Regions from separate parts of the Acidovorax sp. GW821-FHT10E04 genome, predicted to be linked through region 1. Evidence: predicted binding sites of a transcription regulator. Region 1 holds the regulator's gene; each other region holds the start of a gene.
The links. The regulator FNR, encoded in region 1, switches genes on or off when oxygen is low (the NO sensors DNR and NnrR bind a similar motif). The targets are predictions, from matches to a motif close to TTGATNNNNATCAA.
Positions count from the first base shown of each region.

Region 2: a site for FNR is predicted at 6,833-6,846, ahead of AC07OC_RS19530 (oxygen-binding di-iron domain-containing protein). Genes of this name have one in related genera too.
Region 3: a site for FNR is predicted at 3,317-3,330, ahead of AC07OC_RS00690 (type IV pili methyl-accepting chemotaxis transducer N-terminal domain-containing protein). Genes of this name have one in related genera too.

Region 1 is NZ_JBWKMT010000002.1:407,223-417,650, forward strand. Features, by position in the region: gene ccoN (cytochrome-c oxidase, cbb3-type subunit I) at 1-909, shown strand, start outside; gene ccoO (cytochrome-c oxidase, cbb3-type subunit II) at 927-1,559, shown strand; gene AC07OC_RS06860 (cbb3-type cytochrome oxidase subunit 3) at 1,572-1,709, shown strand; gene ccoP (cytochrome-c oxidase, cbb3-type subunit III) at 1,734-2,654, shown strand; gene ccoG (cytochrome c oxidase accessory protein CcoG) at 2,743-4,188, shown strand; gene AC07OC_RS06875 (FixH family protein) at 4,261-4,542, shown strand; gene AC07OC_RS06880 (hypothetical protein) at 4,594-4,887, shown strand; gene fnr (fumarate/nitrate reduction transcriptional regulator Fnr) at 4,953-5,675, opposite strand; gene hemN (oxygen-independent coproporphyrinogen III oxidase) at 5,862-7,244, shown strand; gene AC07OC_RS06895 (sulfite exporter TauE/SafE family protein) at 7,250-8,008, shown strand; gene AC07OC_RS06900 (cyclic di-GMP phosphodiesterase) at 8,219-9,517, shown strand; gene AC07OC_RS06905 (sensor domain-containing protein) at 9,514-10,428, shown strand, end outside.
Region 2 is NZ_JBWKMT010000006.1:116,417-126,844, reverse strand. Features, by position in the region: gene AC07OC_RS19570 (type IV pilus secretin PilQ) at 1-587, opposite strand, end outside; gene AC07OC_RS19565 (pilus assembly protein PilP) at 584-1,126, opposite strand; gene AC07OC_RS19560 (type IV pilus inner membrane component PilO) at 1,123-1,800, opposite strand; gene AC07OC_RS19555 (PilN domain-containing protein) at 1,804-2,412, opposite strand; gene AC07OC_RS19550 (pilus assembly protein PilM) at 2,409-3,488, opposite strand; gene AC07OC_RS19545 (penicillin-binding protein 1A) at 3,757-6,150, shown strand; gene cyaY (iron donor protein CyaY) at 6,218-6,547, opposite strand; gene lptM (LPS translocon maturation chaperone LptM) at 6,560-6,769, shown strand; gene AC07OC_RS19530 (oxygen-binding di-iron domain-containing protein) at 6,903-7,721, shown strand; gene msrQ (protein-methionine-sulfoxide reductase heme-binding subunit MsrQ) at 7,831-8,481, opposite strand; gene msrP (protein-methionine-sulfoxide reductase catalytic subunit MsrP) at 8,547-9,551, opposite strand; gene ccsB (c-type cytochrome biogenesis protein CcsB) at 9,704-10,428, opposite strand, start outside.
Region 3 is NZ_JBWKMT010000001.1:155,204-165,631, forward strand. Features, by position in the region: gene moeA (molybdopterin molybdotransferase MoeA) at 1-345, opposite strand, end outside; gene AC07OC_RS00670 (GNAT family N-acetyltransferase) at 365-910, opposite strand; gene mobA (molybdenum cofactor guanylyltransferase MobA) at 928-1,584, opposite strand; gene AC07OC_RS00680 (DUF6713 family protein) at 1,615-1,998, opposite strand; gene moaA (GTP 3',8-cyclase MoaA) at 2,123-3,262, opposite strand; gene AC07OC_RS00690 (type IV pili methyl-accepting chemotaxis transducer N-terminal domain-containing protein) at 3,429-4,271, shown strand; gene AC07OC_RS00695 (hypothetical protein) at 4,306-4,959, opposite strand; gene AC07OC_RS00700 (bactofilin family protein) at 4,977-5,951, opposite strand; gene AC07OC_RS00705 (hypothetical protein) at 6,066-6,191, opposite strand; gene AC07OC_RS00710 (SDR family oxidoreductase) at 6,341-7,102, opposite strand; gene AC07OC_RS00715 (DUF2889 domain-containing protein) at 7,161-7,778, opposite strand; gene AC07OC_RS00720 (aldehyde dehydrogenase family protein) at 8,135-9,568, opposite strand; gene AC07OC_RS00725 (Crp/Fnr family transcriptional regulator) at 9,673-10,377, opposite strand.

The DNA.
Region 1 (10,428 bases):
GTGGTCAACAGCGCAGCGATTCCCGCCGGCTTCATGAAGAGCTACTCGGCCTATGCGGGCGTGCAGGATGCGATGGTGCAGTGGTGGTATGGCCACAATGCCGTGGGCTTCTTCCTCACGGCGGGCTTCCTCGGGATGATGTACTACTTCATCCCCAAGCAGGCAGGCCGTCCCGTGTACAGCTACCGCCTGTCCATCGTCCACTTCTGGGCGCTGATCTTCACCTACATGTGGGCCGGTCCCCACCACCTGCACTACACCGCGCTGCCCGACTGGACGCAATCGGTGGGCATGGTGTTCTCGCTGATTCTGCTGGCCCCCAGCTGGGGCGGGATGATCAACGGCGTGATGACGCTGTCCGGCGCCTGGCACAAGCTGCGCGACGACCCGATCCTGCGTTTCCTGATCGTGTCGCTGTCGTTCTACGGCATGTCCACGTTCGAGGGCCCGATGATGTCCATCAAGACCGTCAATGCCCTGAGCCACTACACCGACTGGACCGTGGGCCACGTGCACTCCGGCGCCCTGGGCTGGGTGGGCCTGATCTCGATGGGGTCGCTGTACTACCTGGTTCCCCGCCTGTTCGGCCGCGAGAAGATGCACTCCATCAAGGCGATCGAGCTGCACTTCTGGATGGCCACCATCGGCATCGTCCTGTACATCGCCGCCATGTGGATCGCCGGCGTGATGCAGGGCCTGATGTGGCGCGCCATCAATCCCGATGGCACGCTCACCTACACCTTCGTCGAGAGCGTGAAGGCCACGTACCCTTTCTATGTGATCCGTGTGGCTGGCGGCCTGCTGTATCTGGGGGGCATGGTGGTCATGGCCTGGAACGTGTGGGTGACAGCGATCTCGGGCCGTTCGGTCAAGGTTGCCATTCCAGCCGTGAATGCGGCGCACGCCTGAGCCGAAGGAGATAACCCATGTCCAACAACAATCCATCTTCTTCGACCGGCTTCTCCCACGAGAAAGTCGAGACCAACAACTTCCTGATGATCGTGCTGATCCTGCTCGTGATCGCCATTGGCGGCCTGGTGGAGATCGTGCCGCTGTTCTTCCAGAAGTCCACGACCGAGGCGGTCAAGGGTGTGGAGCCCTACAACGCCATGCAACTGGTGGGCCGCGACATCTATATCCGCGAGGGCTGCTACAACTGCCATTCGCAGATGATCCGCCCCTTCCGCGCCGAGACGCTGCGCTACGGCCACTACTCGGTGGCGGGCGAGTTCGTGTACGACCATCCCTTCCAGTGGGGCAGCAAGCGCACCGGACCCGACCTGCACCGCGTGGGCGGCAAGTACAGCGATGAGTGGCACCGCATCCACCTGAACAACCCGCGCGACGTGGTGCCCGAGTCGAACATGCCCGCCTATCCCTGGCTGGAAAAGAGCGCGGTGGACCCCGCGAGCGTTGCGCCGCGCATGAAGGCGCTGCGCACCGTCGGCGTGCCCTACACGGACGAGCAGATCGCGGCATCCGCGGCCGACGTCAAGGGCAAGACCGAGATGGAGGCGCTGGTCGCCTACCTGCAAGTCATGGGCCGTGCGCTCAAGTAAAGGAGGTTCGCAATGGACATCACCACCATGCGCATCGTCGCCACGCTGGCCTCGATGGCCTGCTTCGTCGGCATCTGGGTCTGGGCCTACCGGGGCCGCAACAAGGCCCGGTTTGACGAGGCCGCTCGGCTGCCCTTTGAACAAGATTGACCCCCACCAGAACGAGAACACCCCATGAGTGACTTCACCAGCAATTTCTGGTCGGTCTTTGTGACCACGCTGACCCTGGTCGGCATCATCGCCTGCGGCATCCTGCTATGGATGGCAGGCCGCAAGAAGGTGATGGCCACGGCCGACAACACCACGGGCCACGTCTGGGACGAGGACCTGGTCGAAATGAACAACCCCCTGCCGCGTTGGTGGGTCTGGCTGTTCGTCATCACCATCGTCTTCGGCTTCGGCTACCTGGCCGCCTACCCAGGCCTTGGCAGTTTCACCGGCAAGCTGAACTGGACGCAGAAGGGCGAATACGAAGCCGAGATGGCCAAGGCCAAGGCTGAACTGGAGCCGCTGTATGCCCGTTTCGCCTCGATGAAGCCGGAAGACGTGGCCAGGGACCCGCAGGCCCAGGCCATTGGCGAGCGCCTGTTCATGAACAACTGCGCTCAGTGCCATGGTTCCGACGCGCGCGGCAGCAAGGGTTTCCCCAATCTGGCGGACGGTGACTGGCTCCATGGCGGGGCGCCCGAGAAGATCCGTGAAACGATCGAGAAGGGCCGTGTGGGCAACATGCCTCCCATGGCGGCCGCAGTGGGCACGCCCGAAGACGTGCGCAACCTGTCGCACTATGTGCTGAGCCTGTCGGGCAGCCCGCACGATTCGCTGCGTGCTTCGCTGGGCAAGTCCAAGTTCACGGCATGCGCGGCCTGCCATGGCATGGACGGCAAGGGCAACCAGGCGCTGGGTGCCCCCAATCTGACCGACGACGTCTGGCTGCATGGCTGGGGCGAGGCGGCCATTACCGCCATGGTCAACAACGGCAAGGTCAACCAGATGCCGGCCCAGGCCGACAAGTTGACGGAAGCGCAGATCGGCGTGCTGTCTGCGTACGTATGGGGCCTGTCCAACGGCAAGCAGGCTGCCGCGGTGCGCTGATCCGGGCCGGGTGGTGCGCCCCCTGGCGCTGCCCCCGGTTTTTTGCCCCATTGCTGAAGACACACCAAGCCAATAGGTCGACACCACCATGAAGCCACCCAGCGGGCCAGCCCGCAAGGTCATTCCGATTGCACCGGTTGCATCCGATGCCTCGTCCGAGGGCGAGATCGTCTCCTTGTACGAAGCGCAGAAGAAGATTTACCCGCGCTCCATCAGTGGCCTGTTCGCACGCTGGCGCTGGGGCATGGTGTTTCTCACGCAACTGGTCTTTTACGGCCTTCCCTGGTTCGAGTGGGGGCAGCGCCAGATGGTGCTGTTCGACCTGGGGGCACGGCGGTTCTATATTTTCGGGCTGGTGCTCTATCCGCAGGACTTCATCTATCTCACGGGCCTGCTCATCATCTCGGCGCTGTCGCTTTTCCTGTTCACGGCCGTGGCGGGGCGGCTGTGGTGCGGTTTCGCCTGTCCCCAGACGGTCTACACCGAAATGTTCATGTGGATCGAGCACAAGATCGAAGGCGATCGCAGTGCCCGGCTGCGGCTGGACAACGGGCCCTGGACCTTCGAGAAGATCCGCAAGAAGTTTCTCAAACAGGTGGTATGGATCACCGTGGCGCTGTGGACGGGGTTCACGTTCGTGGGCTATTTCGTGCCCATCCGCGAGCTCGGCGCGGAACTGCTGGCGCTGCAGGGCAACTGGCAGATATTCTGGGTGCTGTTCTACGGCTTTGCCACGTATGGCAATGCGGGCTACATGCGCGAGCAGGTGTGCAAGTACATGTGCCCCTACGCGCGCTTTCAGAGCGCGATGTTCGACCGGGACACCCTGATCGTGAGCTATGACGTGGAACGCGGCGAGCCGCGCGGCCCGCGCAACAAGACGATCGACCACAAGGCCAAGGGCCTGGGCGACTGCATTGACTGCACCCTGTGCGTGCAGGTGTGTCCCGTGGGCATCGATATCCGCAAGGGCCTGCAGTACGAGTGCATTGGCTGCGGACTGTGCGTGGATGCGTGCAACACGGTGATGGACAAGATGCACTACCCCCGGGGGCTGATCCGCTTTTCCACGCTGAACGGCGTGGCGCAGCGCTGGAGCCAGTCGCAGATCCTGCGGCGCGTCCTGCGGCCTCGCGTGCTGATCTACACCGCCGTGCTGGTGGCACTGTGCGTGGGCATGATGGCCAGCCTGGTCACCCGCACGCCGCTCAAGGTGGATGTGGTGCGCGACCGCGCGGCCCTGTCGCGCATCGTGGCGGGCGGCAAGCTGGAGAATATCTACCGCCTGCAGATCATGAACGCCACCGAAGGCCCCCAGCGCTACCGCATCGGCGCCCGCGGCCTGGACGGGCTGGAGGTGGCCTCTGAAGCCGAGGTGGACATTGGCCCCGCGGAGTCCCGGTGGGTGGCCGTGCGCCTGCAGATACCGTATGGCTCCGCGCCCCCGGGCTCCCATGCCGTGCAGTTCGATGTGCAGGCGGTGGGCGCTGCGGCCCATGTGACCGAGAAGTCCGTATTCCTGGTGCCCCGATGAGGCGACGTGCACCCCGGTGCACGGCCCCGGGGACGTTGTATGACCGAGAAGATTTTTGAGGAGCAAGCACCCATGCCATCCAATCCAGCCATCGGCTCCGCCCCCGCCACCGCTGCGCCCTGGTGGAAATTCGGCCACGTCTGGCTGATCATCGCCGGCCCTGCCATCGTCATCGTGGCGGGCTTTGTCACGCTGTGGCTGGCGATTTCGCGGCCAGACCCCGTGGTCGTCGAGGACTACTACCGCCAGGGCATCGAAATCAACAAGACGCTGGAGGCTCCGGAGAAGAGCCTGGCCCCGGCCATGAAGGGCCGCAACCACGCGGCGACACCGGTTCAGGACCAGCCACGCTGAAACCCCTGGCCGAGCAGCGGGTCTGCGCGGCCTTACCAGGAGACAACCCCGATGTGGACGCAACGCCTGATGTGGATTGCATGGCCCGCCTTTCTGATGGCGGGCGCGATGGAGATGCTGGTTTTTGCTATGGTGGACCCGCAGGACCTGCATTGGTTCGGGCAGCCGCTGGCCCTGTCGCGCCAGGGCGTCTACACGCTCGCGTTCTTTGCGTTCTGGGCCATCACCATGGCCTCCAGCGCGTTGACCACGCTGCTGGCAATGTCGCCCTTTGAACTCAACCGCTGCCCCGTGCCCGAAGGCGAGCGCCCTGATGATTGCCGAAAGACATCATCCTGCCCTTGAACAGCGCACCGGCCGGGCTCCGGTGGCAAGGCGTTGCCGGGACGGGCGGACCTGGCTCGCCTTGCTCAGTGGCAGGCGGACTGGTTGTTCACGATGCGCTTGAGCGCGTCGGTCTCGAGGATGCGGACATGGCGCTGCTTGACTTCGACAATGCCTTCTTCCACAAACTTGGAGAAGGTGCGGCTCACGGTCTCGAGCTTGAGGCCCAGGTAGCTGCCGATCTCCTCGCGCGTCATGCGCAGCACCAGCTCGGACTGCGAGAATCCGCGGGCGTGCAGGCGCTGCACCAGATTGAGCAGGAACGCTGCCAGGCGCTCCTCGGCACGCATGCTGCCCAGCAGCAGCATCACGCCGTGTTCGCGCACGATCTCGCGGCTCATGATCTTGTGCACGTGGTGCTGCAGCGCGGTGACCTCGCGGGACAATTCCTCGATGCGGTCAAACGGCATGACGCAGACCTCGGCGTCTTCCAGGGCCACCGCATCGCAGGTGTGGTGGTCATTCACGATGCCGTCCAGGCCGATGATCTCGCCCGCCATCTGGAACCCCGTGACCTGGTCGCGTCCGTCCTCGGTGGCCACGCAGGTCTTGAAAAAGCCGGTGCGGATGGCATAAAGCGAGGTGAACGACTCACCATTGCGAAACAGCGTACCGCCGCGCTTCACCTTGCGGCGAACTGCAACGACCTCGTCGATGCGGTGCAGTTGCTCTTCGCTCAGGCCCACCGGCATGCACAGCTCGCGCAGGTTGCAATTGGAACAGGCGACTTTGATGGTGAGCGGGTTCATAGGCACAGGGCGGAGTTAGGTTTCGAGCATACCGCCCGATGGCCGAAGAGGGAGTCTCTTGGAGGGCGGGCAGGCGACTGACATGCATCAAATTGTCGCTGTTCCGGCCACTCCATCACTTGATTCATGTCAAGGACATGGGGGGCAGCTTACGGCACAGTCAAGGTGTACGCAAGGATTCGCCCCATGACCGCTGTTTCGCCTGACCTGCTGCGCCGTTTTGACGTACCAGGCCCCCGCTATACCTCCTATCCGACGGCCGACCGGTTTGTGGAAGCCTTCGGCCAGGAGGACTACGCCCTCGCCCTCGAGCAGCGCCGCATGGGCACCCTGACCAAGGCGCTGCCCTTGTCCCTGTATGTGCACATCCCTTTTTGCGAGTCGCTGTGCTACTACTGCGCCTGCAACAAGATCATCACCAAGCACCACGACCGGGCTGAAGTCTATCTGCGCTATCTCAGCCGCGAGATCGATCTGCACACGGCGCACTGCGGCACGGGGCAGGTGGTGAGCCAGCTGCATCTGGGCGGCGGCACCCCCACCTTCCTGTCGGACGATGGCTTGCGGGAACTCATGGCGATGCTCCAGCGCAGCTTCACCCTGGCGCCGGGCGGGGAGTACTCGATCGAGGTGGACCCCCGTACCGTCAATGCCGACCGGCTTGCCGTGCTCGCGGAGCTTGGATTCAACCGGCTGAGTTTTGGCGTGCAGGATTTTGACCCCGAGGTTCAGAAGGCGGTGCACCGCATCCAGCCCGCCGAACAGGTGTTTTCGCTGGTGGAATCCGCGCGCTCGCTCGGCTTCGAATCGATCAATGTGGACCTGATCTACGGGTTGCCGCGCCAGACGCCGGAGTCGTTCGACCGCACGCTGGCGCAGGTGGTTCAGTTGCGGCCTGATCGCATTGCGCTGTATGCCTATGCCCACCTGCCGGAGCGGTTCAAGCCCCAGCGCCGCATCCTCTCCGCCGAACTGCCCGCAGCCTCCGGCAAGGTGTCGATGCTCTCCCGTTCGCTCGACGCGTTCATGGGCGCCGGCTATGTGTATGTGGGGATGGACCACTTCGCGCTGCCGGAGGACTCGCTGGCCGTCGCCAAGCGGCAGGGCCGCTTGCACCGCAACTTCCAGGGCTACAGCACCCAGCCCGACTGCGACCTGATCGGCCTGGGCGTGTCGGCCATTGGCAGGGTCGGCGCCACCTACAGCCAGAACGCCAAGACCCTGGATGAGTACTACGACCTGCTGAACCAGGGGCGTCTGCCCGTGGTGCGTGGCCTGGCCCTGACGCGGGACGACCTCGTGCGCCGTGCCGTCATCATGTCCTTGATGTGCCAGGGAGAACTGCTGTTCGAGCCCATGGAACAGGCCTGGCTCCTCGATTTTCGGCACTATTTCTCCGCCGAACTGGCGCAACTCGACACCATGGCCGAGCAGGGACTGGTCAAGGTGAGGCCCGACGGTGTCGAGGTCACGGCCATGGGCTGGTTCTTCGTGCGCGGCATCGCCATGGTTTTCGACCGATATCTGCAGGCAGACCGCAACCGCGCGCGTTTTTCACGCATCATCTGAATCCCATGCTTGCAACGGTTGCCTCGACTGCCTTGTTGATGGGGCTCGTTGGCGGGTCCCATTGCCTGGCCATGTGCTCGGCACCTTGTGGCGCCGTGGTGGGGCAGGGGAGCGCGGGCTGCGCATCCGCCCCGGGCGCCGGGGCGCCGGCGGAGGGGGCTCCCCCGAAGGTGCAGGCGGTGCGGTGGGCACCGCGCGGTGGCGTGGCCCGGCGGGCCGTGGCCTTTCATACGGGCCGCCTGACGGGATATGCCCTGGCGGGCGGGCTGGCCGCCCTGGCCATGGACAGCCTGGCGTGGCTCACTCAGCAGACCATGGCACTGCGCCCGGCGTGGACCTTGATGCACGTCGCGGTGATGGCGTGGGGGCTGATGCTGATGGTCCAGGCGCGGCAGCCGCTCTGGGTGGAGCAGGCGGGCCGTGGCGTGTGGGAGCGCGTGCGGCCTCTGGTCCGTGCCCCGGGAGGCATTCTTGCCGCGGGGTTTCTCTGGGCGCTGATGCCCTGTGGCTTGCTGTATTCGGCGCTGCTGGTGGCTGCCTTGAGCGGAGGGCCCCTGGAGGGCGCATTGTCCATGGCGCTTTTTGGCATTGGCAGCGGCGTCTGGCTGGTCGGCGGGCCCTGGGCCTGGACGCGGTTGCGGGCCCGGCTCAACACCGTGCGCGCGGACTGGGGGACGCGCGCCGCCGGTGGCCTGCTCTGCGCGGTGGCAAGCTGGGCACTGTGGATGGACCTCGTCTACAAACCCTCACTGTGGTGCCGCTAGCGTGCATTCGGGCCGCGGCGGCCTGAGGGCGAGGCGGTTTCGGTAACCCACATCCCCATGAGGGGGATTGTCCCGCCCCGTGGCTTCGGGCAGGCAAGTGTTGCCGTGCCGCCGCGGCGCGGGTGGGCTCCTTCGACAAGGCCTTCGAACTGGCGATAATCTGTGTAACTATTGGTGGCATTCACGTCTCCATGTTTCGCGCGCCCCGAAGTGAACTCCTCCATCCTCATCGATATCAGCCAACTGCGCGTCGGCATGTACATCCAGCTCGATGTGGGCTGGATGCACCATCCGTTCCCGGTGAGCAGTTTCCGGGTGGCATCGGCGGACCAGATCGCGACGTTGCGGGAACTGGGGCTCACCGAGGTGCGATACGTCCCCAAGAAAAGCGATCCGGAGCAAAGAGAGCTGGTTCCGGCCGCCTGGAGCGTGCCGGAGATGACGGTGCCCTCGGCCCAGGGACCGGATGCCCCCGGCGCCACGGCCACCGTGGACCCGGAGGCGCAGCGCCGGCGCGAATTGCTGGAGGCGCAGAACCGCACCTTGGCGGCCTGCAACCAGCGGTTCGGAGAGGCCACCCGGCAGTACCAGGCACTCGAACGCGTTGCGTCCGAGCACCCGGACCAGGCCCGCACCAAGGGCGATGCGCTGGTGGCTGGCTGCGTATCGGAACTCCTCGAGAACGGTGACTCCGTCATCCGGTTGCTGTCGGAGGGCGTTGGCGAGCGCAATGCCCTGCACCCCATCAACGTGATGGTGATCTCCCTGCTGCTGGGCCGTGCCCTGGGCATGAAGAGCTCCGAGCTGCATGATCTCGGCATCGCGGCCCTGATCCATGACCTGGGCAAGCTCAAGCTGCCGCCGAACCTGCGCCAGCCCACGCCCTCGATGATCCCCATGGAGCGAACGCGCTACGAGTCCCACGTGGGCGAGTCCGTGGCATTCGCCACGCGCATGGGGCTGCCCGAAGCGGTGCTGACGGCCATTGCGCGGCATCACGAAATGGCCGATGGCAGCGGGTTCCCCCTGCGGCTGTCGGGGCCTGACCTGGGACGGGCGGGGCAGGTGCTGGCGCTGGTCAACCGGTACGACCGCATGTGCAACCCGGCCAACGGCGTGGATGCGCTCACGCCCCACGAGGCGTTGTCCGTCATCTTCGCGCAGCTCAAGGCGCGCTTCGATTCCGTGGTTCTGGGGGCATTCATCCGCATGATGGGGGTGTACCCGCCGGGCTCCATTGTCCAGTTGGTCAATGACCGCTATGCGATCGTTGCCTCGGTCAACTCGTCGCGGCCCCTGCGGCCCAAGGTCATCGTGCACGATTCCCGTGTGCCCAAGGACGAAGCACCGATCCTGGACCTGGAAACGGTGCCCGAGCTGGGCATCCGGCGCAGCCTCAAGCCCGCGCAGCTGCCACGCGATGCGCTGGACTATCTCTCTCCCCGTCAGCGCATCTGTTACTTTTTCGAGCGTGCGGTCAGTCCCGGCAATGAAGAGGCAGGTTCGTGAGGGTTTCGCAATCCCACGGCTGGCTGGACGCGCTGCAGGAAGCCGTCTGGCTTGTCGATGAGGCCAGCCTGCTCATCCTGCACGCGAATGCCGCCGCGCAGCGGCTGGTAGGGACCCCCGTGTCCGCCATGGTCGGTGCATCGGTGCTTGGCCTGGCTACCACGCCGCAGGACCAGGCGTTCTGGGGGGAGCCCGCCGAGGTGGTGGCGGGCGGCATCCATTCCCACACCCGTCTTCTGCGTGCGGATGGCACGCTGGTGCCCGTGGACCGGCAGGTAAGCCGCGTGCCCTGGGGCGCAGCGGGGGGCGATACGGTGTACATGCTGACCATGCTGGACCGCAGTGCCCAGGAGGCCATCGAGCGCGAACTGGAAACCCTGCTGTCCGAACTGCGCGCCACGCTGGACTCCGCGGCCGACGGCATGCTCGTCTGCAGCCTTGATGGCCGGGTGCGGGCGTTCAATCAGCGCCTTGCACAGCTGTGGAGCATTCCGCGCGACCTGCTCCTTGAGCGTGACGACGGGGCGGTGTATGCCCACATGGCCACGCAGGTGAACGATGCGGAGGCCTATTCGGAGCGCCTGGCCGCGATTGCGCGCGAGCCGATGCGGGAGAGCACCGACATCCTGGTGCTGCGCAACGGCGCGGTGCTGGAGCTGCGCACGGTCCCCCAGTTCAGCCAGGGGCGGCCGGTGGGGCGTGTGTACTCGTTCCGGGACATCACCCGGCAGACCGAGATACAAGCCAGCCTGCGCCTTGCCGCCAGGGTGTTCGAATCCAGCCTGGACGCGATCTTCATCGCCGACAGCCAGCACCGGGTCCTGCGCATGAACCCGGGATGCGAGCGCCTCGTGGGCCCGTCGGCCAAGTCGTTCGAGGGCAACACGGCGGCATCCCTCTTTGGCGGCGGC
Region 2 (10,428 bases), on a different contig from region 1:
ACCAAGCCCTTGCCCTGTTGGCGTATATCAACCCCAACCTGGCTGGATGGAAGCATCACGATTACCCGTCCGGAGCCATCGCTTCCCCGCCTGAAATCCACGTCTTTTAATGTTTGAATATCATTATTTGCAGGATCCGAAAACGTTAGCGCCTGAGCAGGCTGGGATGCGGAATACGCTGAAGGAGCTATTGCCAAAGAAATCAACAACGAGTTTCCTTGAATTTCAGCTTGATAGGATGTCGATTGCTTCAGGTTAAGAACAACCCGAGACCGATCGCCAGCTTGAACCACATTGACAGATTTTACATTCCCCTGACCGACTTCAATATTGCTTTTTCCGATTGCATTCGATGCACCAGGAAAATCCAAGGCAATGCGCGGAGGCGTTTGAATCGCAAAGCCTGTTGGGATTTCCTTAAGAGGTTCCGCAAAATCAATACGTATGACGTCCACACCGTTTTGCACGCTCCCTGTCACAGAACGGATAACAGTATCTGCAAGAACCTCAAGAGGAGCCAAAATAGCGATTGAGAACCCAATCGCAATTCGACAGATTTTTACTATGTAAGCTTTCGAGTATTTCATTTTTTGCCCTCTTGCAGATCCAGCGAAACTGCGCGCTCAATCCAGTCACCTGTAGCGTCCTGCACGATCTCTCGCAGTTGAATTGAATTTTCGGTTATTTTTGTTATTTTCCCGTAATTTTGCCCGATATAATTTCCAGCTCGTACCTGATAAAGTAACTTGTCAACCTTTAAAAGTGCGGTGGGCATTCCTTTTTTATCCAGGCTACCGACCATGACCATGACATCCAACGGATAAGCCTCGAGCGGCTCTTTTCGTCTAGCCATCTCTGGCGCGATGAGAGCGGCGTTTGAGGTAGATTGCGTAGACTCCCGGCGTAACGCCTGCGTCAATTTCACCGCGTTAAAAGGCTCCACGCCCGAATCCATCGAATAGGCCTGAGGAATGAATTGCTTCGGTTCGGTCAACGGAGTAATGCGAGGCTTGGTTGTCGCGCGCAATTCAGACATCCATTGGCGCAACTCTTCGTCGCCCGATGATCCACAGCCGCTCAATAATAAAGAGACGAAAACCAACCCAGTCAGTTTATAAGACGTCATTTTTTATTAGCCTTTATCGCCTGCTTCTGAGCCTGAATTTCTTCGGGGTCAAGATACCTGAAAGTACGCGCCGTCGCTTCCATTGTCAGGACTCCGTTAGCATCCTTTGCAACGGGATTTATTGATATATTATTAAGAGTGACAATTCGAGAAAGATGAGCGATATCTGATGCGAACGCCCCCATATCATGGTACTTCCCCGTGACACGCACCTGGATTGGCAATTCGGCATAATACTCCCTTGCGACCACCTGCCCCGGTCGAAACAGGTCGAACTGCAAGCTCCGACCGAGCCCCGCCTGATTGATATCGGACAAGAGTGCTGCCATCTCAGCCTTGCTAGGCAACTGTTTTTCAAGCTGAATCACGTATTGCTGCACCTGCTCTCTTTGTCGCTTCAACGCCTCCAAGCTCACAGCCTTAACCAATTTCGATTGATAGTCCTGACGAAGAGCTTGCTCCTTCGCCACTTCAGCAGTGAGCTCCACCTCATACTCATTGATTTTTACGAACCATAAGATAGTTGCTACAGCAGCTGCAATAAAGAGGCAAAGCAATACTTTGGGGACTACCGGCCACAATGAAGGATCTTTGGTGTCCAGGTTTCGAAATTGCTTGGAAAGGCCGTCCTGCAAAGCAACGAAATCAACATTTGCCTTTGATTTTTTTGCCATGTTTTATTTCCCGATCGCGGCGCTGGCAGCGTCTTTTGCTTTTTGTGCTTCCCCGGTGCGCATCAGCCGGAAGCGCAGATTAAAGGATGAGACCCGACGCTGATCTTTGGAGGAAAGCGCAACGTTACTTGCTACAATTTCCACCAGCTCCGGCTTCGATAACCACGGGGTGTTATCCGTGAGATTGCGGAGCATTTCAGAAACACGCTCATTGGATTGAGCGACACCTTGCATGGCAATGACCTGCTCAGTTTGCTTGATGCTGGTCACATACGCACCCTCCGGTATCTGGCGCACAAGCTCATTGAGCAAATGAACGGGCAGATTGCGGTCAGATTGGAGATCTTCGACAGCTTTTTGCCTGGCTCGCAGAGCAGCAATCTCATCTTCAATCGTTGCGATCTCCTTGATCTGCCCTTCAAGAACTTTAATTTCGCTCTGCAAGAATGCATTTCGCTCCTGCTGGGCTGTGATCATCGTCTGAAACCACCAGTAAATCGAACCCGCAATAGCCAAACCGATGAGAAATGATGCAAACATCGTGGCCTGAAAGGCCTCTTTTCGACGTTTGCGCGCAGCTTCCCGGTGAGGAAGTAAGTTGATCAATATCACTGCAGGAACCTCCGCATGGCCAGACCGCATGAGGTCAGATACGACGGTGCTTCACGCACCATTTTTTTCAAACGAACGGAACTTCCAATTTCCATGCCGTCAAATGGATTGACGGCGCTGCACGCGAATCCGGTCTGCTGGGTCACTGCTTCTGTCAGGCCTGGCAATGGAGCAGATCCTCCGGCCAACATGATGTGATCAACGCGGTTGTGGGGTGTACTCGTGAAGAAGAACTGCAATGCCCGGCCAATTTCTTGTGCCATGCTGTCTACAAAAGGTCGAAGGACGGCAGATTGATAATCTTCAGGAAGGTCACCATTTCGCTTCTTGCTTTCGGCCTCTTCGATGGAGAACCCGTACTGGCGAACAATCAGTTGTGTAAGTTGCGCCCCACCAAATGCTTGGTCGCGGTCGTAAAGAACTTCCTCGTTGCGAATGACCTGCATGCTCGTGGTCAGGGCACCCACTTCAAAAAGTGCGACCATGGCATCCACCCCCTTCTTCGGCAACGCCTCAATCAGGCGGCCTGCAGCCAGACGGGACGCGTGGGATTCAATGTCCACCACCACCGGCTTGAGCCCGGCTGCCTCCGCCAAACCTTGCCGGTCCTGTACCTTCTCGCGGCGCGACGCGGCAATGAGGACGTCCACATCGCCAGGAGCGTTCTTGCTGGGCCCGATGACGCAGAAGTCCAGACTCACTTCGTCGAGGGAGAAGGGAATGTATTGATTGGCCTCGGACTCGACCTGAACTTCGAGTTCCTGTTCTGTCATCCCGCCTGGCAGCGTGATCTTCTTGGTGATGACAGCCGACGGCGGCAACGCCAAGGCGACGTTCTTCGTGCGCGTGCCGCTTTTCTTGACCAGTCGGCGCAGGGCATCAGCGACCTCATCGAACTTCTCGATGTTGCCATCGGCGATCCACCCGCGCTCCAGCGGCTCGATCGCACAGCGCTCCAGCACCAGACTGCCCGCCTTATCACGCCCCAGCTCGACCAGTTTGACGCTGGAAGAACTGATGTCGATTCCCAGCAGCGGCGCAGACTGGCGACTGAACAAAGACCCCATTGAGCTCAAGATTGGTCCCCTGTAACTTGCCAAAATGAGGCAACAAAACTTAACACTTCACATGAATGCTATCAGTAAGATAGTTCTCCAGCAAAGATTTTTCCCCGCGTAACACTTGCGGAGCGTTGCCAAAAGCAGACGAATTTTTGGCGCTTTGCAAGACCGTTTGGGGAGGGTGGCGCGCCTTTTGGCAACCTGCTCATCGCACGGCGCTGCGATTTTCCGTGTTCAGGAGCAGACATTTTTATAATGGGGGGCCCTACCCCTCCGGAGCGATATGCCGTCCTCTCCATCGAAGTCCACCGACAAGCCGGACTCCTCCCCCGCTCCCCACCGTCCCACCTGGCTTCGTTGGTTCCTGCGTGCAATCCTCTGGATCGCAGGCCTGGCAACTGCAGCCGCTTTCGGGCTGGCGCTGACCATCGCCGTGGCCCTGGCCGTCGCCTACCCGAACCTGCCGGACATTTCCGACCTCGCCGACTACCGGCCCAAGCTGCCCCTGCGCGTCTATTCAGCGGAAGGTGCTTTGCTCGGCGAATTTGGGGAAGAGCGCCGCAATCTCACCCCCATTGGAGAAATCCCCAAGGTCATGAAGGACGCAGTATTGGCCATTGAAGATGCCCGCTTCTTTCAACACGGCGGCGTTGATTACAAGGGCGTGGTTCGCGCTGGTCTCGCCAATCTGGGCCGCGTGAAAAGCCAGGGAGCATCCACTATCACGATGCAGGTTGCACGCAATGTTTACCTCTCTTCAGAGAAAACATTTACACGCAAAATTTACGAAATCTTACTGACATTCAAGCTTGAGCATTTACTGAGCAAGGATCAGATTCTTGAAATTTACATGAATCAGATTTATCTCGGCAATCGCGCTTATGGATTTGCGGCGGCCTCGGAGGCGTATTTTGGCAAGCCATTGAAATCCGTGTCGGTGGCAGAGGCTGCCATGCTGGCCGGCCTGCCCAAGGCGCCCTCCGCGTACAACCCGATCAGCAATCCGAAACGGGCGCGCTCCAGGCAGTTGTACATCATCGAGCGCATGGAGGAGAACGGATTCATCACAGCCCAGCAGGCCACGGACGCCAAGAAGGAAGAACTCAAAATCCGGTCAGGACCGGACAACACCCGGATCCATGCGGAGTACGTCGCCGAGATGGCGCGCCAGCTGATCTTCACTCAGTATGGCAACGAGGCCTACACACGGGGATTGAATGTCTACACGACCCTCAACGCGGCAGAGCAGGAAGCTGCCTATGGGTCGCTGCGCCGGGGCATCATGGACTACGAGCGGCGACAGCAGTACCGGGGGCCGGAGAAGTTCGTGGCCTTGCCCACTGCAGCCCAGGAGGTCGAGGATGCCATTGACGACGCATTGGCCAATCACCCGGACAACGGGGATGTCCTCTCCGCCGTCGTTCTGGAAGCCTCTCCCCGCAAGATCATTGCGGCCCGGGCCAACGGCGACAACCTCGAGATCACCGGCGATGGCCTGAAGCCCGCGCAGTCGGGCCTCAGCGACAAGGCACCGCCGAACATCAAGATTCGCCGAGGTGCGGTGATCCGGGTCGTGAAGACCCCCAAGAACGCCTGGGAGATCACACAACTGCCTGAAGTCGAGGGCGCGTTCGTGGCCCTGGACCCGCGCAGCGGAGCCATCCGGGCCCTGGTGGGTGGGTTTGACTTTGACAAGAACAAGTTCAATCACGCGGCCCAGGCGTGGCGCCAGCCGGGGTCTAGCTTCAAGCCCTTCATTTATTCCGCGGCGCTGGAAAAGGGGTTCACGCCCGCTACGGTCATCAATGACGCCCCGCTGTTCTTTGACGCCGGCGTCACGGGCGGCCAGCCGTGGGAGCCCAAGAACTACGACGGAAAGTACGACGGGCCCATAAGCATGCGCACCGGCCTGGCCAAGTCCAAGAACATGATCTCGATCCGGATCCTGCAGGCCGTGGGCCCCAAGACGGCCCAGGAATGGGTGTCGCGTTTTGGCTTCGATGCGGAAAAGCACCCGGCCTACCTCACGATGGCCCTGGGCGCGGGTTCGGTCACGCCGCTGCAGATGGCGACCGCCTATTCCGTGTTCGCCAATGGCGGATACCGTGTGAACCCCTGGCTCATCGCCAAGGTCACGGACCACAAGGGCCGCGTGATCTCGGAAACAACGCCACCGGTGACCAGCGAGCAGCCCCGCGCCATCGACGCCCGCAACGCCTTCATCATGAACAGCCTCCTTCAGGAGGTGACACGGTCCGGCACCGCCGCGCGCGCGCAATCCACGCTCAAACGCCCGGACCTTTACGGAAAGACCGGCACCACCAATGATTCGGTCGACGCATGGTTCGCCGGCTACCAGCCCACCATCGCCGCCGTGACCTGGATTGGTTACGACACGCCCCGCAACCTCGGAAGCCGCGAAACCGGGGGCGGGCTCAGCCTGCCGGTATGGATCAATTTCATGGAACGCGCGCTCAAGGGTGTGCCTGTCATGGAACCCACGGTGCCGGCTGGCGTCGTCAACGTCGGCGGGGAGTGGTTCTACGAGGAGTACGCCCGCCACAGCGGCATCTCCAGTGTGGGCATTGATGACCGCTCTGCGTCACCGGCGGTGGCCCCGCACGCACCGCCCCCGGCGGAGGAGCGAAACCGCATCCTGGACCTGTTCCGCAACTGACACGGCCGGGACTATCAGAGGCCCAGCCTGGGGGGCAGCAAGCTTGAGCCAGGCTGAGGCGGTTTCCCTAGGCCGAGAACTGCAGCGGCAGGCCCGCTTGCCGGGCTGCGTCCCGGCTCAGGCAGTCAAAGAACTCTCCCGCGCCCTTGGTGTCTTGCCATGCCTGGCCATCGAAACGGTAGTGGTAGCCACCGGAGCGCGCCGCCATCCAGACCTCGTGCAGCGGCTTTTGGAGATTGATCACGATCTGGCTGCGGTTGGGGAAGGTCAGCGTCACCATGCCCCCCGAGCGCTGGGCGTCCACATCGGCCTCGGTCGCGTCGTTGATACGATCACAACTGCGCTCGACGGCCAGAAGCAGTTTTTCGGCGTGGTCCAGGAATTCAAGGTCGGTCATTACAATTTGCGCATGTTGATAGCTTCCCAAATTCTAGTCAGGACGCTTGTCCTTGCCGCCAGTACGGCGGCCCTCGCCGGCTGCGGCCAGCGAGGCCCCCTGTATCTTCCCAGCAGCCCCGCGGCTGCACAGCGCGCAACCCTTCCGCAGACCCTGACACCCAGCGTCGGCACGACCACGCCCGCCCAGGCACCGGCGGCTGCCGCGTCGCAGCCGCGTTAAGCCGCGGCGAATCGCCGGCAGGGGCCTGCGGCCCACCTGGCTGCCACTACCAATGCCGAGTGCTTGATTTCCATCAAGGACACCTCGAAGGGTCAATCGTACAGTCCGTGCTTTATCGCACTGCAGGATGGCCATGGCCCTGGAACTCTACCGCGACAAGAATCACGCTTGTCTGATGTTCACCGACCTCATCGAGGAAGACGGCCAGGCCGTGCAGGCCAACCAGTTCCTGATCGTGGACGACGACACGGGCGCCATCATCGATCCCGGCGGCAACCTCGCTTTCAACGAGCTGTTCATGGGAATGACCAAGCATTTCCCGCCACACAAGCTGTCGTACCTGATCGCCTCGCACGCGGACCCGGACATCATTGCCTCGCTGGACCGGTGGATGACCAGCACCAAGGCAGACCTGGTGATCTCGCGGGTGTGGGAGCGTTTCGCCCCGCACTTCACCAAGGTCGGCAAGACGGAGAACCGGGTCATCGGGGTGCCCGACAGCGGCGGCCACCTGCCGCTGGGCCGCCATGAACTGGTGCTGCTGCCTGCGCATTTCATGCATTCCGAAGGCAATTTCCATTTCTACGACCCGGTCAGCCGCATCCTGTTCACGGGCGATCTGGGGGTGTCCATGATGTCCGGTGCCGAGGCACGCGTGCCGGTGACCGACCTCAAGGCGCACATCCCGCGCATGGAGGGGTTTCACCGCCGCTACATGGTCTCCAACAAGATCCTGCGGCTGTGGGTGCGCATGGCGCGGCAGCTCGATATTTCCATGCTCGTTCCGCAGCACGGCGCGCCGATCATCGGCAAGCAGGCCATCAGCGACTTCATGGACTGGATCGAGAACCTGATGTGCGGCATCGACCTGTTCGACGACCGGGCCTACCAATTGCCCACCAGCTACATCGATCCGGTGACCCGGCAGCTGCGTCCCGGGCTGGGGCGGTAGCACGGGCCGTTTGCTCGATCTTCAATAAAAACAGGGCCTGGCGCTTTACTGGCAAGCGCAGGTAGCTATATATTTTATAGCAATCGATCTAGCATCCATCCGCATTGCGTTACCGGGCCCCAGCGGCCGTCCGGCGGGGAGCCGCCGCCCCCTGCGCCGCCTGCCGCTTGCGCAGCCGGTGCCACAGCCGCCAGCCGAGCAGGGCCGCGAGCACCACCGCGTAGACCGCCACCTCGCCAAAATCGTTCTTGCCCGCGCGCATCCAGAAAAAATGCAGGATGGCCAGCCCCGCCACCGCGTACACGCTGCGGTGCAGGGCCTGCCAGCGCCTTGCACCCAGCGCCTTGATGGCGCGGTTGAACGACGTGGCGGCGAGCAGCGTGAGCACCAGCAGCGCCAGGGACCCCACCAGGATGAAGGGCCGCTTGACGATGTCGCGCACGATGTCGGCCACATCAAAGCCCATGTCGAACCAGGCGTAGCTCAGCAGGTGCAGCAACCCATAAAAGAACACGAACAGCCCCAGCATGCGCCGAAAGCGCGCGAGCTGGGGCGTGGAGGCGAGCACGCGCAGCGGTGTCACCGCCAGCACCAGGCACAACGCGCGCAGCGTCCAGTCGCCCGTGGCGCGGATCAGGGCTTCGGCAGGGTTGGCCCCCAGTTCGTTGGCGGCCGCGGCATACACCAGCCAGGCCAGCGGAAGCAGGCACAGCACGAACACCACGGGCTTGGCGGCAGGATGGAGCAGCAGTTTTCGCATGGGGGCAAGGGCCGGGCCGGGCTTTCGCCACCGGACGTGACGGCGAAGCCGGGCGGACGCGGCGGTCAGTAGAACTTCTTGAGGTCCATGCCCGCGTACAGCTGCCCCACCTGGGCTTCGTAGCCGTTGAACATCAGCGTCTTGCGCTTCTTGGCAAAGAGGCCGTCTTCGCCAATGCGCCGTTCGGTGGCCTGGCTCCATCGGGGGTGGTCCACCTCGGGGTTCACGTTGGAGTAGAAGCCGTACTCCTGTTTGGCCGCCTTGTTCCACGCCGTGCCTGGCTCCTTCTCGACAAAACGGATCTTGACGATGCTCTTGGCACTCTTGAATCCATATTTCCAGGGCACCACCAGGCGCACCGGCGCGCCATTCTGGTTGGGCAGCACTTCGCCGTACATGCCGAACGCCAGCAGCGTCAGCGGGTGCATGGCCTCGTCCAGGCGCAGGCCCTCCACATAGGGCCAGTCAAGCACGCGCGAGCCGACAAACGGCATGGTGGCCTTGTCGGCCAGCGTCACGAATTCCACATACTTGGCGCTGCCTTGCGGCTCCACCCGCTTGATCAGTTCGGACAGCGAATAGCCCACCCATGGAATCACCATCGACCAGCCCTCCACGCAGCGCAGCCGGTAGATGCGCTCTTCCTGGGCACTGAGCTTGAGCAGGTCTTCAATGCCGTACTTGCCAGGCTTCTTCACCAGCCCTTCGACTTCCACGGTCCATGGCGTGGTCTTCAGGGTGTGAGCGTTGCGGGCGGGGTCGGCCTTGTCGGTGCCGAACTCATAGAAGTTGTTGTAGGTGCTCGCGTCCTTGTAGTCGGTGAGCTTTTCCATCGAGATGGCGCCCGGCACGGTGGACTTCGCACTGGCCAGCGCCGCCAGCTTGCCAGGACGCGCGACAGTGCCCTGCTGTGCCAGCGCCTCGCGCCCGGCCCAGGCGGCCAGTGCCGCGCCCGCCGCCCCGCCGGCCATCAGCCGGAGCATCCTGCGCCGCTCCTCGTACACCGAGCGCGGCGTGATCTCGGAGGAATGCGGGTGGTTGAAACCCGGTTCGCGGGATGGAATCAGCATGGGTGTCTCCGGTGGTTCTCGGTTGAAACGGACTCTGCGATAGAGCGGAACAACTGCTAGTTCGTTCCCTGGGCCGTTCAGGTTACACCGAAGACACAATAGTTGCAGGCGCCGCCTGCCTGCCGGGCAGGGGCGTGCGGGCAGCCGCGGGCCTACAGCGTGCCGTAGCTGTGCAGCCCGCTCAGGAACATGTTCACGCCCAGGAACGCGAACGTGGTCACCGCCAGGCCGACCAGCGCCCACCAGGCCGAGACGGTACCCCGCAGGCCCTTCATGAGGCGCATGTGCAGCCAGGCCGCGTAATTGAGCCAGACGATCAGCGCCCAGGTCTCTTTCGGGTCCCAGCTCCAGTAGCCGCCCCAGGCCTCGGCCGCCCACAGTGCCCCCAGCACGGTGGCGATGGTGAAGAACGCAAAGCCCACGGCGATGGACTTGTACATCACGTCGTCCAGGATCTCGAACGACGGCAGGCGCGCCGCGATGCGCTTGCGGCCGAAGAGGATGCCCGCCACGATGAATGCCGAGATGCCGAAGTACACCATCCAGTAGCTGCCGCCGTTCTCGGTGGCGCCCTGGCGGAACACGATGGGCTCGAAGCACAGCACCACGCCCAGCAGCCACAGGGGGGCCAGCTTGTACCAGCGGGTTTCGGTGGCCTGCTGCTTGATGAGGTAGGCGAACGCCACCATGGCAGCCAGCGCGAACGTGCCGTATCCGATGAAGTTGGCGGGCACGTGCAGCTTCATCCACCAGCTCTTGAGCGCGGGCACCAGGGGCTGGATCTCATGCGCCTCGCGCACCACGGTGTACCAGAGCAGAAAGCCGACCGCCGCGCTCACCACCAGCATCACGAAGCCGCCCAGGGCGCGGGTGTCGT
Region 3 (10,428 bases), on a different contig from region 1:
GGCGCCGGTCATGATCTTCACGCAATCGCCCGCCGCCACGGTGCCCACCCAGGCCTTGCCCGCCAGCGCCGTGCCCACCACCCGCAGCGTGAGGGGCTGCCCTGGGGTGAGTTGTGCGCCGGCGAACGCATAACCGTCCATCGCCGAGTTGTCGTGCGGGGGCACGCTGAGGGGCGAGACGACGTCCCGCGCCAGCACGCGGCCCAGGGCGTCGAAGAGGGGGAGCTCTTCGGTGGCGGTCACGGGCTCGACCAGCCGCTGCAGAAACGCATTCACGTCGGCGGCGCTCAGGGCCTGCGGGTCGTAGCCTTGCAGTTCGGCGGCAATCTGGGCAATGGTTTTCATGGGTCTCAGTAGCTTTCAATCAGTCGTGCAGCACGCGCACCATGTGCAGCTTGTCGAAGCCCACGCCGTCCACCACGATGGCGTGGGGCAGCAGGCCCCAGGCGCGGAACCCGGCCTGCTCGTACAGGCGCACGACGTGCGTGTTGGAGGCGGTGACGGTCAGCACGAGCTGGGTCAGCCCGGGCACGCGGCTGGCGGCCTCCACACAGGTGGCCACCAGTTGCTGGCCGATGCCCTGGCGCTGCGCACGGGGCGCCACCATCATGCCCACCACCACGGCGCAGTGGCGCTGCTTGGCGCGCTGTTCGCGTTCACAGCCCAGGCAGCCGAGCAGTTGGCCCGTGGCGTCGAAGGCCCCCAGGAAGAACTGGCCGGATTCCAGGGTGCCAAAGCGCGTCACGTACTCGCTGGCATCGCGGCCCACCGAGGATTCGTAGTCGGAGGTGAACGCATCCGGCGCGGTGCGCAGCGCCTCGTCGCGCAGGGCCTTGTAGGCCACGGCATCCGCGGCGGCCAAGGGGCGGATCCGTACGGAACTGGTGGCCGGAAACGGGCGCGTGTTCATGGCGGTTGGGAGGCGCGTCAAGCCTGTGGGGCCTGTGGGGCCTGCGGTGTGCTGGTGCTCTCCAGCGCGTGCAGCTCGGCCAGCGTATTGGCGTTGAAGAAGGCCTTGGGGTCATCGCCCGGCTGGTCGAAGGGCACGATGGCGCAGTGGTGCTGGCCCGTCCAGGCGTCGATCTTGCGGCCGCCGGCCTGGGTGAAGGCGACCAGGCTTTCGAGCAGGTCCACGCGCAGCAGGCAGAACACCGGCTGGGTGCGCACGCTGGTGCGGCCCGTGCCATCGTCTTCGGGCGCCGCGGCCATGGCGATGTCGGCGTCCTGGGCGTCCGCCGCGGCCGCCAGGCGCTGGGCCAGGTCCAGCGGGAACAGCGGGGTGTCGCAGGGCACCGTCAGCAGCCAGGGTGTTTCGCAACGCTCCAGCCCCGTCAGAAAGCCCGCCAGCGGACCAGCGTAGTCGGCCAGCACATCGGGCCACACGGGGGCGCCAAACGCCTCGTAGGCCGCGAGGTTGCGGTTGGCGTTGACCATGGTGGCGCCGGTCTGCATCTGCAGCCGCATCAGCGTGTGCAGCGCCAGCGGCAGGCCGCGAAAGTTCTGCAGGCCTTTGTCGACGCCGCCCATGCGGCTGCCGCGTCCGCCTGCAAGCACGAGGCCGGTGATGTCTTGGGTTTCGATCATGGGGGTGGGCGATGGGTGAAAAGCAGGGTGCTACAGCGGCTGCCGGGCACGCAGCGCGGTCAGTTGCAGGCACGAAAGGACGGCCGTGCAGGCCAGCAGGCCCAGGGACACGGGTTGCGCGAACGCCCCGTGCCCCAGCGCAAAGAACAGGCCGTGGATCGCCACGGTCAAGGCTCCCAGGCAGGGCATGAGCTTGTAGAAGGCCAGGGCCGAACGGCCGTCGCCCCGGGCGACCTGCGCCTGGGCATACAGCACCAGCGCAATGATGGGCAGGTTGAGCAGCAGGTTGACCTGGTTGCCGCCGGGAATGTGGAACAGCTCCCACTCATGCCAGTACGCGGCGTCGATCTGGTGCGTGACCAGGACGGTGGCATTGGCCAGGAACAGTGCGCGGTGCGTGGATTGAAGGGGCATGGGGTGGGTGTGGGCAAGAGGTGAAGGCCGCGGCCACCCATGGTGCCTGAAAACCGTCGGCGCCCGGACCATGGCGCGGGGCGGGGGCTCCGCAGGGCCGAGATGCACGGGGCCGGCCCCACCGCTAGCCGCCGATATAGCTCATCTCCACCCGCCGCGCGCCACCCTGTGTGGTGTCCGCCGGCAGGCTGCTGCGCAGCTCCGAATAGCGGTCGCCGCGCTGTTGCCAGATGGGGGCGATGGCCGAGGCGATCGCTTCGTCGCTGGCGCCGCCGCGCAGCAGGGTGCGCAGGTCGTAACCCTCCGAGGCAAACAGGCACAGGTAGAGCTTGCCTTCGGTGGACAGGCGCGCGCGGTTGCAGTCGTGGCAGAAGGCCTGGGTCACGCTGCTGATCACGCCCACCTCGCCCAGGGCGGGGTCGTACTGGCCTTGTGCGTTGGTGTAGCCCCAGCGCTCGGCGGTCTCGCCGGGGCTGCTGGGGTCGAGCTGCACCAGCGGCAGCTCGGCGCGCAGGCGTTCGATCAGCTCGGCCGAGGGCAGCACCTCGTCCATGCGCCAGCCGTTGGTGGCGCCCACGTCCATGTACTCGATGAAACGCAGCGTGGTGCCCGTGCCGCGAAAGTGGCGCGCCATGGGCAAGATTTCATGGTCGTTGGTGCCGCGCTTGACCACCATGTTGACCTTGATGTGCGACAGGCCCGCCGCGTGCGCGGCTTCGATGCCCGCCAGCACGTCGGCCACCGGAAAGTCCACATCGTTCATGCGGCGAAAGATCGTGTCGTCCAGTCCGTCCAGGCTCACGGTCACGCGGTTCAGGCCCGCATCCTTCAAGGCCTGGGCCTTGCGCGCCAGCAGCGACCCGTTGGTGGTGAGGGTGAGGTCGGGCGCCAGGCCGTCCACCGTGCGCAGCTGGGCCAGCTGGGCCACCAGCGCTTCCAGGTTCTTGCGCAGCAGGGGCTCGCCGCCGGTCAGGCGGATCTTGCGCACGCCGTGCGTCAGGAACAGCCGCGCCAGCCGGGTGATCTCCTCGAAGCTCAGCAAGGCGCCGTGCGGCAGGTAGGGGTAGTCCTTGTCGAACACTTCCTTGGGCATGCAGTAGTTGCAGCGGAAGTTGCAGCGGTCCGTCACGCTGATGCGCAGGTCGCGCAGCGGGCGGCCCCGGGTGTCGGTGAGTTGGCCCGTGGGGGCCACCGGGTGCGTGGGCACCCGCGCCGCCAGTGCGGCGATGCGTTGGTCCACCAGGGGAATCACACGTTCGGCCATGGGGTGATTTTGCCGCAAGGGGCCCCGCAGAGGGGCAAGCCCCTGCGCGCGGAGTTGATCGCGGTCAAGTTCTACCCCGGCGGCGGCGTGGCCCGCCTTTGACATGGCGCAGGGCGCTCTGGATGTTGCATTGCAACAATACGGCATCCGATTTCAGGGGATTCCCATGCCAGTTCGTGAGTTCTTCGCCGACGCCCTGCCATGCCAGCGCCGCGTGGCGGTTCAATGGGTGGCTGCGGGCATCCTGCTGCCCACCTGGGGCCACAGTGCCCAGGCGCAGATAGGGCTGTCGGGGGCCATCAACTATGCGGGCTGGTTCCGCGCCCTGTCGCAGCGGATGGCCAAGGCCTATTGCCAGCAGTACCTGCAGGTGCTGCCGGGGGCGGCGGTGGATGTGATGGGGCTGGCGCGCAAGATGGTGCAGTCGGGCAGCAGCGAACTGGCGCGGGGCCTGCAGTCGGGGCGCTGGCCGGCCGACGTGGGGCGCCAGCTGGAAGAAGTGCAAAAGCAGTTTGCCCTGCTCAACCAGTTGACCGCCGTGCCAGCCACCCAGACGGCGCTGGTGGTGGCGGCGTCCGACCAGGCCGACCGCACGCTGCTGGTTTCCCAGGCCGTGACCGAGTCGATCGAGAGGCTGGCGCAGGCCCCCAGCGCGCGGCTGGTGAACCTGGCGGGCCGCCAGCGCATGCTGTCGCAGCGCCTGGCCAAGAACTACTTTCTGCACGCGGCCAAGGTGGAGTCCAAGGTGGTGCAGGCGCAACTGGCCTCCGACGCCGCCGACTTCCGCCAGGCACTGCAGACGTTGAAGGCGGCGCCGGTGTCCACCCCCGCCATCCGCAACGAGCTGGAGCTGGCCGACTCGCAGTGGCTGTTCTTTGAATCGGCCCTGCGCCGCCCGGCCGATGACGTGGGGCTCAACGCCGTGGCCACCACCAGCGAGCGCCTGCTGGGCGTGATGGACAAGCTCACCAACCTGTACGAGGCAGCCCTGCGCGAGGTGCTGGGCTGAGCGTCCGGGGGCAATCCGGCCATCCGGCCCCCCATCAGCCGCTGCAGGCCGCGTGCTGCGTGAAGTCCGCCAGGCGGCAATCGCGCCCCACCAGCACCAGCCGGGTGTCCAGCGCGTCGAAGAATCCCGGGGGTGGTGGCAGGGGCAGGCGCTGCACGCGTTTGTGCGCGTCGATGCGCACCGCCGCCAGCTCATAGTCGCGCGCCAGGGCCATCCACAGGCCGTGGGCCCCGGCGGACTGGCGTGCCCCGGTCATGAGGCTGCGGCCCGAGTCCAGCCACCAGCGGTAGATGGCGGAGGCAATGCCCATGCGGCGGTAGCCGTCCACCACCTTGGTGTGGGGCGCGCGCAGGTGGCGGTCGGTGCGGCGGTCCACCTCGACCAGCCGGTTGAACACGGTGTAGGCCACGATGCGGTTGCGCTGCGGGTCGATGGCGTAGACAAAATACTCGCCGTCGGCCTCGCGCAGGCGCAACTCCAGCCCGTGCAGGCGCAGGGGCAGCGCGCGCATCGCGTCGCGGGTGCGGTGGTTGGTGCGGATGCGTTCGTGCAGTGCGTCGAACTCGCGCTGGATGTCGCGGCCCGACAGGTCCACGTCGATGCGCAGTTCGGTCAGCAGGTGGCCCAGCGCACCCAGCCAGCCCCGGCCGGCCGGGGCACCGGGGGCGACGCGGGGCGCGAGGTGCAAGGCGCAGGCTCCGGGCATCATGGCGTGTGCCCCTGGCCATCGGTCCAGCAGCCGCTCAGCAGGCGCGCGGGCTGCTCACGGGCGCACACCCGGGCGCTGTGGGGCCAGTCGGGCAGCGGCACCACCAGGCCGGCGTACACGCCATAGGCTCCACCCGCCGCGATGGTTTCCCCCGCCGACAGGCTTTCGCCCGCGCGGATGGCCCCTCCTGCGTGGATGCGCCCGCCCGCGCGCACGCCCGAGCCCACCTGCAGGTGGCCGCGGCAGTCCACGTCGCCCGCCACCTGCAGGCCGTGCGTGGCCTGCACGGCCGCGTCGCCGAGCAGGTGGCCGCCCACCTTGATGCCACCGCCGCCGTCCAGGGCGCCTGCCACGCGCAGGTCCTGGCCCACGGTGCAGTGGCCGCCGATGTGGGCCGAGGCGCCAGCGTCCAGCTCGCCGCCCACGCGCAGGCCGCCCGTGCACTGCAGCCGCTGCGCCACCACCAGGGAGCCGCCCACGCGCGCGTCGCCGTGCAGCCGCACGCTGCCCTCACAGCGCAGCGCGCCCGCGACGCGCAGGTCTTCTCCCACCCGCAGCGCACCGCCCACCCGCAGGCCGCCCAGCACGCTGAGGCTGCGGCCGGTGCGCAGCACACCGTCCACGTCGGCGCTGCCCTGGCACCGAACGCTGCCGGCGAACACCAGCGCATCGGCCTCCAGATGGTCCACCTCCAGCACGTCGTTGGTGGGGCCGAACTGGTCGAGCATCCAGCAGGCGTCTTCCACCCGGCCTTCGCGCACCAGGTCGTCCAGCAAGGCCTGGTAGTTGCTGGCGCCCTCCTGGCGGCGCAGGTACCAGCGGTAGCCGTCGGCGCAGGGCCGTTTGGCGCGGATGAAGTGGCGGGTGATGTCGGTGGCGGCCGTCAGGCCGGCAGCGGCCCCGTCGGCGGGGTCGTGGCGCGCGGGGGGGCACGGGGCGAGCGAGATCTCGCCGGAAGGGAACGGGGGCATCAACACTCCTCAAGGCTGCCCCGGGCCGTGGCCTGGGCGCAAGCAAGCGCCTGGGGGATGGGCCCGGCGACAGGAGGTGCGCGAAAGAACGTGGGGGAGAGGGTGTCGCCGGGCTCAGGAGTCTGCAGCAAGCGTGCAGACCCGGCGGTCGCCGGCCTGGAGGGTGGCTTGCGAGCGCGCGGCACGGCGCAGCGGCGCGGTGCCGCTGGGGGTCGTGACGGGAGAGGCGCTTGCAAACATGGATGGGCGGCACTATAGGCAGCTGCCCTGCAACCGTCAATCAATCCGCACCTCCCTGGTGCGGCTTGTGCCTGCGCGGGGCGGCCTCCGGCGGCCTTGCAGGTGGCGGGCGCCCGGGCGCGATCCCTTGCGAGACCGCCAGCAGGTGCCTACACGCAGCGCCCGCCGTCCACCTCGATGCACACGCCGCTGACGAAGGACGCCTCGTCGCTCGCCAGGTACAGCGCGGCGTTGGCCACGTCGAGCGCGGTGGAGAAGCGGCCCAGCGGAATGGTGGCCAGGAACTTGGCGCGGCGCGCCTCGTCCACCGGGCCGCCCGCGAACTCGGCGGCCAGGCCGGTGTCGGGGTTGAACACGGGGTTGATGCAGTTCACGCGGATGTTGTCGGGGCCCAGCTCGGCGGCCATGGACTTGCTGGTGATGATGACGGCGCCCTTGGAGCCGTTGTACCAGGTCAGGCCCGGGCGGGGGCGCAGGCCGGCGGTGGAGGCGATGTTGATGATGCTGCCGCCACCGGCCTGGCGCAATGCGGGCACGGCGTGGATGGCCGACAGGTAGATGCTCTTCATGTTGATGGCATAGACCTTGTCGAACTCGTCCTCGCTCACTTCGAGCATGGGGCGGTTGCGGTGCGTCCAGCCCGCGTTGTTCACCACCACGTCCAGGCGGCCGTACAGGCGCACGGCCTCGTCCACCATGGCCTTCACTTCGGCGGACTTCGTCACGTCGGCCTTGAAGAAAGCGGCCGTGCCGCCTGCCGCCGTGATCTCGGCCACCACGCGCTGGCCTCCTGCCTCGTTGATGTCATTGACGATGACTTTGCCGCCCTCCGCGGCCAGGCGCTTGGCGATGCCTTCGCCAATGCCGTTGCCGGCGCCGGTGACGATGATGGATTTGTTCTGCACACGCATGGGTGTCTCCGATGGGTTGTGGTGAGATATATCAAAATTGATAGCTGCCAGCGCTTATTCAACCAGCGCTAGAGCCCGATGGGGCTGAAACTTCAGTGGCAGGGGCCGTCGGGGCGGCCGGGGCGGGTGCCTTGGATTCCCGGCCATGGAACTGGGGGAAAAATTCCTTCACGCCGCTGCCGTTGAAGTCCCACCCCGTGCACTGGCCCAGGTGGCGCGGCGGCTCGTCGGGGTGGCTGGCGGCAAACACCGCAGGCACCGACTGGAAGGCCGCCGTGGCCAGGTTGAACAGCAGTTCGCGCAGGTGTGTGCAGCTTTCCACGCCGCCCAGGTGCTTCTGGATGGCCTGGCGCCAGCCGCGCGCCATGCTGCAGCCCACCATGCGCTGCAGCGCCGCCTGGGCCTCGGTGCAGCCCTTGAGCGGGTGCGAGTCCATGGACACGTCCACCGCCTGCACCACCAGCTGGCGGTTCACGGTCACGCGCAGCCACATGTGGTGGATGGCCTCACCCGCCAGGCGCGTGCGCGTCGGGTCGCGGTGCGAGGGGGCGTCGTAGGCCTTGCTGTCGTGCAGCTCGCCCTCGATGTCCCACAGGCCATCGTCGCGTTCAAAGCCCTGGTAGTTCACCCGGCGGACATGCTTCAGGGTGCGGGGGGCGGGGGGGCTCAGGGGCATGGAGGAAGAAAAATCGTCGTACAGAAGCAGCCGAGGTTAGCGGGGCCTGCCCGTGCCGTCGTGCGCGGGCGGGACACTGAGAACGTGTTCACGATCTCGCAGGGGATCGCGTTGGAGCGCAATCGGGATGAGTGGATGCTTCGGATGCGCCGCATGGGCTCATGCCCATGCAAGCAGCCGAGGCGCCCAATCGCCCGATTTCGCTCCAACCCTTCGGGCAGTGGTCTTTGCGGGCAGTCTGCGGCGTTGCGGCGCTTGCCAATAGCCGAGCTATTGGCTGTCCACCGCGCCTTGCATCCCATCCCGCAAAAACCACTGCGCGACCCCTGGGAGATCGTGAACACGTTCTAAGGCCTTCAACCGTACTTGATGGCGACGGTCTTCAAGGTGGTGAAGCCGTACAGCGCCTCAAAGCCCTTTTCGCGCCCGTAGCCGCTGGATTTGACGCCGCCAAATGGCAGCTCCACACCGCCGGCCGCGCCGTAGTTGTTGATGAACACCTGGCCGCTGTGCACGCGCTTGGCCATGCGGAACTGGCGCGCACCGTCGCGCGTCCAGATCCCGGCCACCAGGCCGAACTGCGTGGCATTGGCGAGTTCCACCGCATGGTCCTCGTCCTGGAAGGCCATGGCCGACAGCACGGGGCCGAAGACTTCTTCCTGCGCCAGGCGGTGGCCCACGGGCACATCGCGCAGCAGCGTGGGGGCTTGGTAGTAGCCGGTCTCGGGCGCTTCGTCCACCACCACGCCCTGGGCCACCATGGGGATGCCGGCCACCTGCGCGTCGGACAGGAAGTCCCACACGCGCTGCTGCTGCGTCTGGCGGATCAGCGGGCCCACGTCCAGGTCCATGGCGGCGGGGCCCACGCGCAGCTTTTCAAACGCCTTGCCCAGGCGTTCGAGCAGGGGTTCATAGATCAGCGAGTCGATCAGCACGCGCGAGCCCGCCGAGCAGGTCTGCCCGGCGTTCTGCACGATGGCGTTGATGACCACGGGAATGGCGGCGTCCAGGTCGGCATCGGCAAAGATGATCTGCGGGCTCTTGCCGCCCAGCTCCAGCGTGACGGGGCAGTGGCGCTCTGCGGCCACCTGCTGGATCAGCGTGCCGATCTTGGGGCTGCCGGTGAAGCTGATGTGGTCGATGCCGGGGTGGCGCGCCAGCGCGTCGCCCACCTCGTGGCCGTAGCCGGTGACGATGTTCAGCGCGCCGGAGGGGAAGCCCACCTCGGCCGCCAGCTGCGCCACGCGGATCAGCGACAGGCAGGCGTCCTCGGCGGGCTTGACCACGCAGACGTTGCCCGCCGCCAGGGCGCCGCCCACGCTGCGGCCGAAGATCTGCATGGGGTAGTTCCAGGGGATGACGTGGCCCGTCACGCCGTGGGGTTCGCGCCAAGTCAGCACGCTGTAGCCGTCGGGGTAGGGAATTGTCTCGCCGTGGAACTTGTCGCACGCACCGGCGTAGAACTCGAAGTAGCGCGCCAGCGCAATGGCGTCGGCGCGTGCCTGCTTGGTGGGCTTGCCGCAGTCGCGCTGCTCCAGGGCCGTGAGTTCGTCGGCATGCTCCAGGATCTTGGCCGAGAGCTTTTGCAGCAGGCGGCCGCGCTCCACGGGCGCCATCTTCTGCCACACCGCGTGGTAGCACTGGCGCGCCGCATGCACCGCCGCATCGATGTCGTCGGCGTTGCTGCGCTGGATTTCGTCGAAGGTCTGGCCGTCGGACGGGTCGATCACGGGGATCGTGCGGCCCGAGGCGGACGGAACCGAGGCGTTGGCGATGTAGTTCAGTTGCATGGCCGTCATTTTGCCCGGAAATGGAATGTGTGCTTACTATTTGTATGAAAAATGGCTATGGCGCTTGATGGTAAAGCGCTGGTTGCTATATATTTAATAGTAATTCAATAGCAGGTGGCCCGCAGCGCCGCCAGGTCCAAGATCTCCACCTCGCCACGCTGCACGCGCACCAGGTGGCGCGACTCCAGGTCCTTGAGGATCTGGTTGGTGGTCTGGCGCGAGATGGCCAGCATCAGCGACAGCTGCTCCTGCGAGATGCCGATCACGCGGCGCGACTGGCCCTCGGCCGTCCACTGGCCGTAGCCCTCGGCCATCATCACCAGGCGGCGTGCCAGGCGCTGCGGGGCGGGCAGCAGCGCCAGTTCCTCCATGGCCACGAAGGCGGTGCGCAGCTTGTCGGTGAGCAGCAGGGCCAGCGCATGCCAGTGTTGCGGGTGGGCCTGCAGCCAGGCCTGCAGCCGTTCGTGCGGCACCTGCAGCAGCGTGCTGGCCTCGGCGGCATGGGCGTCGTGGGTGCGCGCCGAGCCGTCGAACACCGAGATCTCGCCAAACCAGTGCGGCGGCTCCAGCCGCGTGAGCAGCGCAGCGCGCGCCTCGTGCGCCCGCCCGCCCGTGCCCGAGATGCTGATGGCCCCGCGCACCACCGCGTACAGCCCGCAGGGCGCGTCGCCGCGCAGGAACAGCACCTCGCCCGGCTGCAGCTGGCGCAGGTGGGCCATGGCGATCAGCGGCTGGGCAAAGTCCGGCGGCAGGTGGGCAAACCAGCGGCCGGACTGGAGAACGGGCAGGTAGGCGGCGGGGTCGGTCATGCGGGGAGGGCGGGGCGCGCGCGGGGCGGAAGGAAGGGGCTGAAGGGGAAG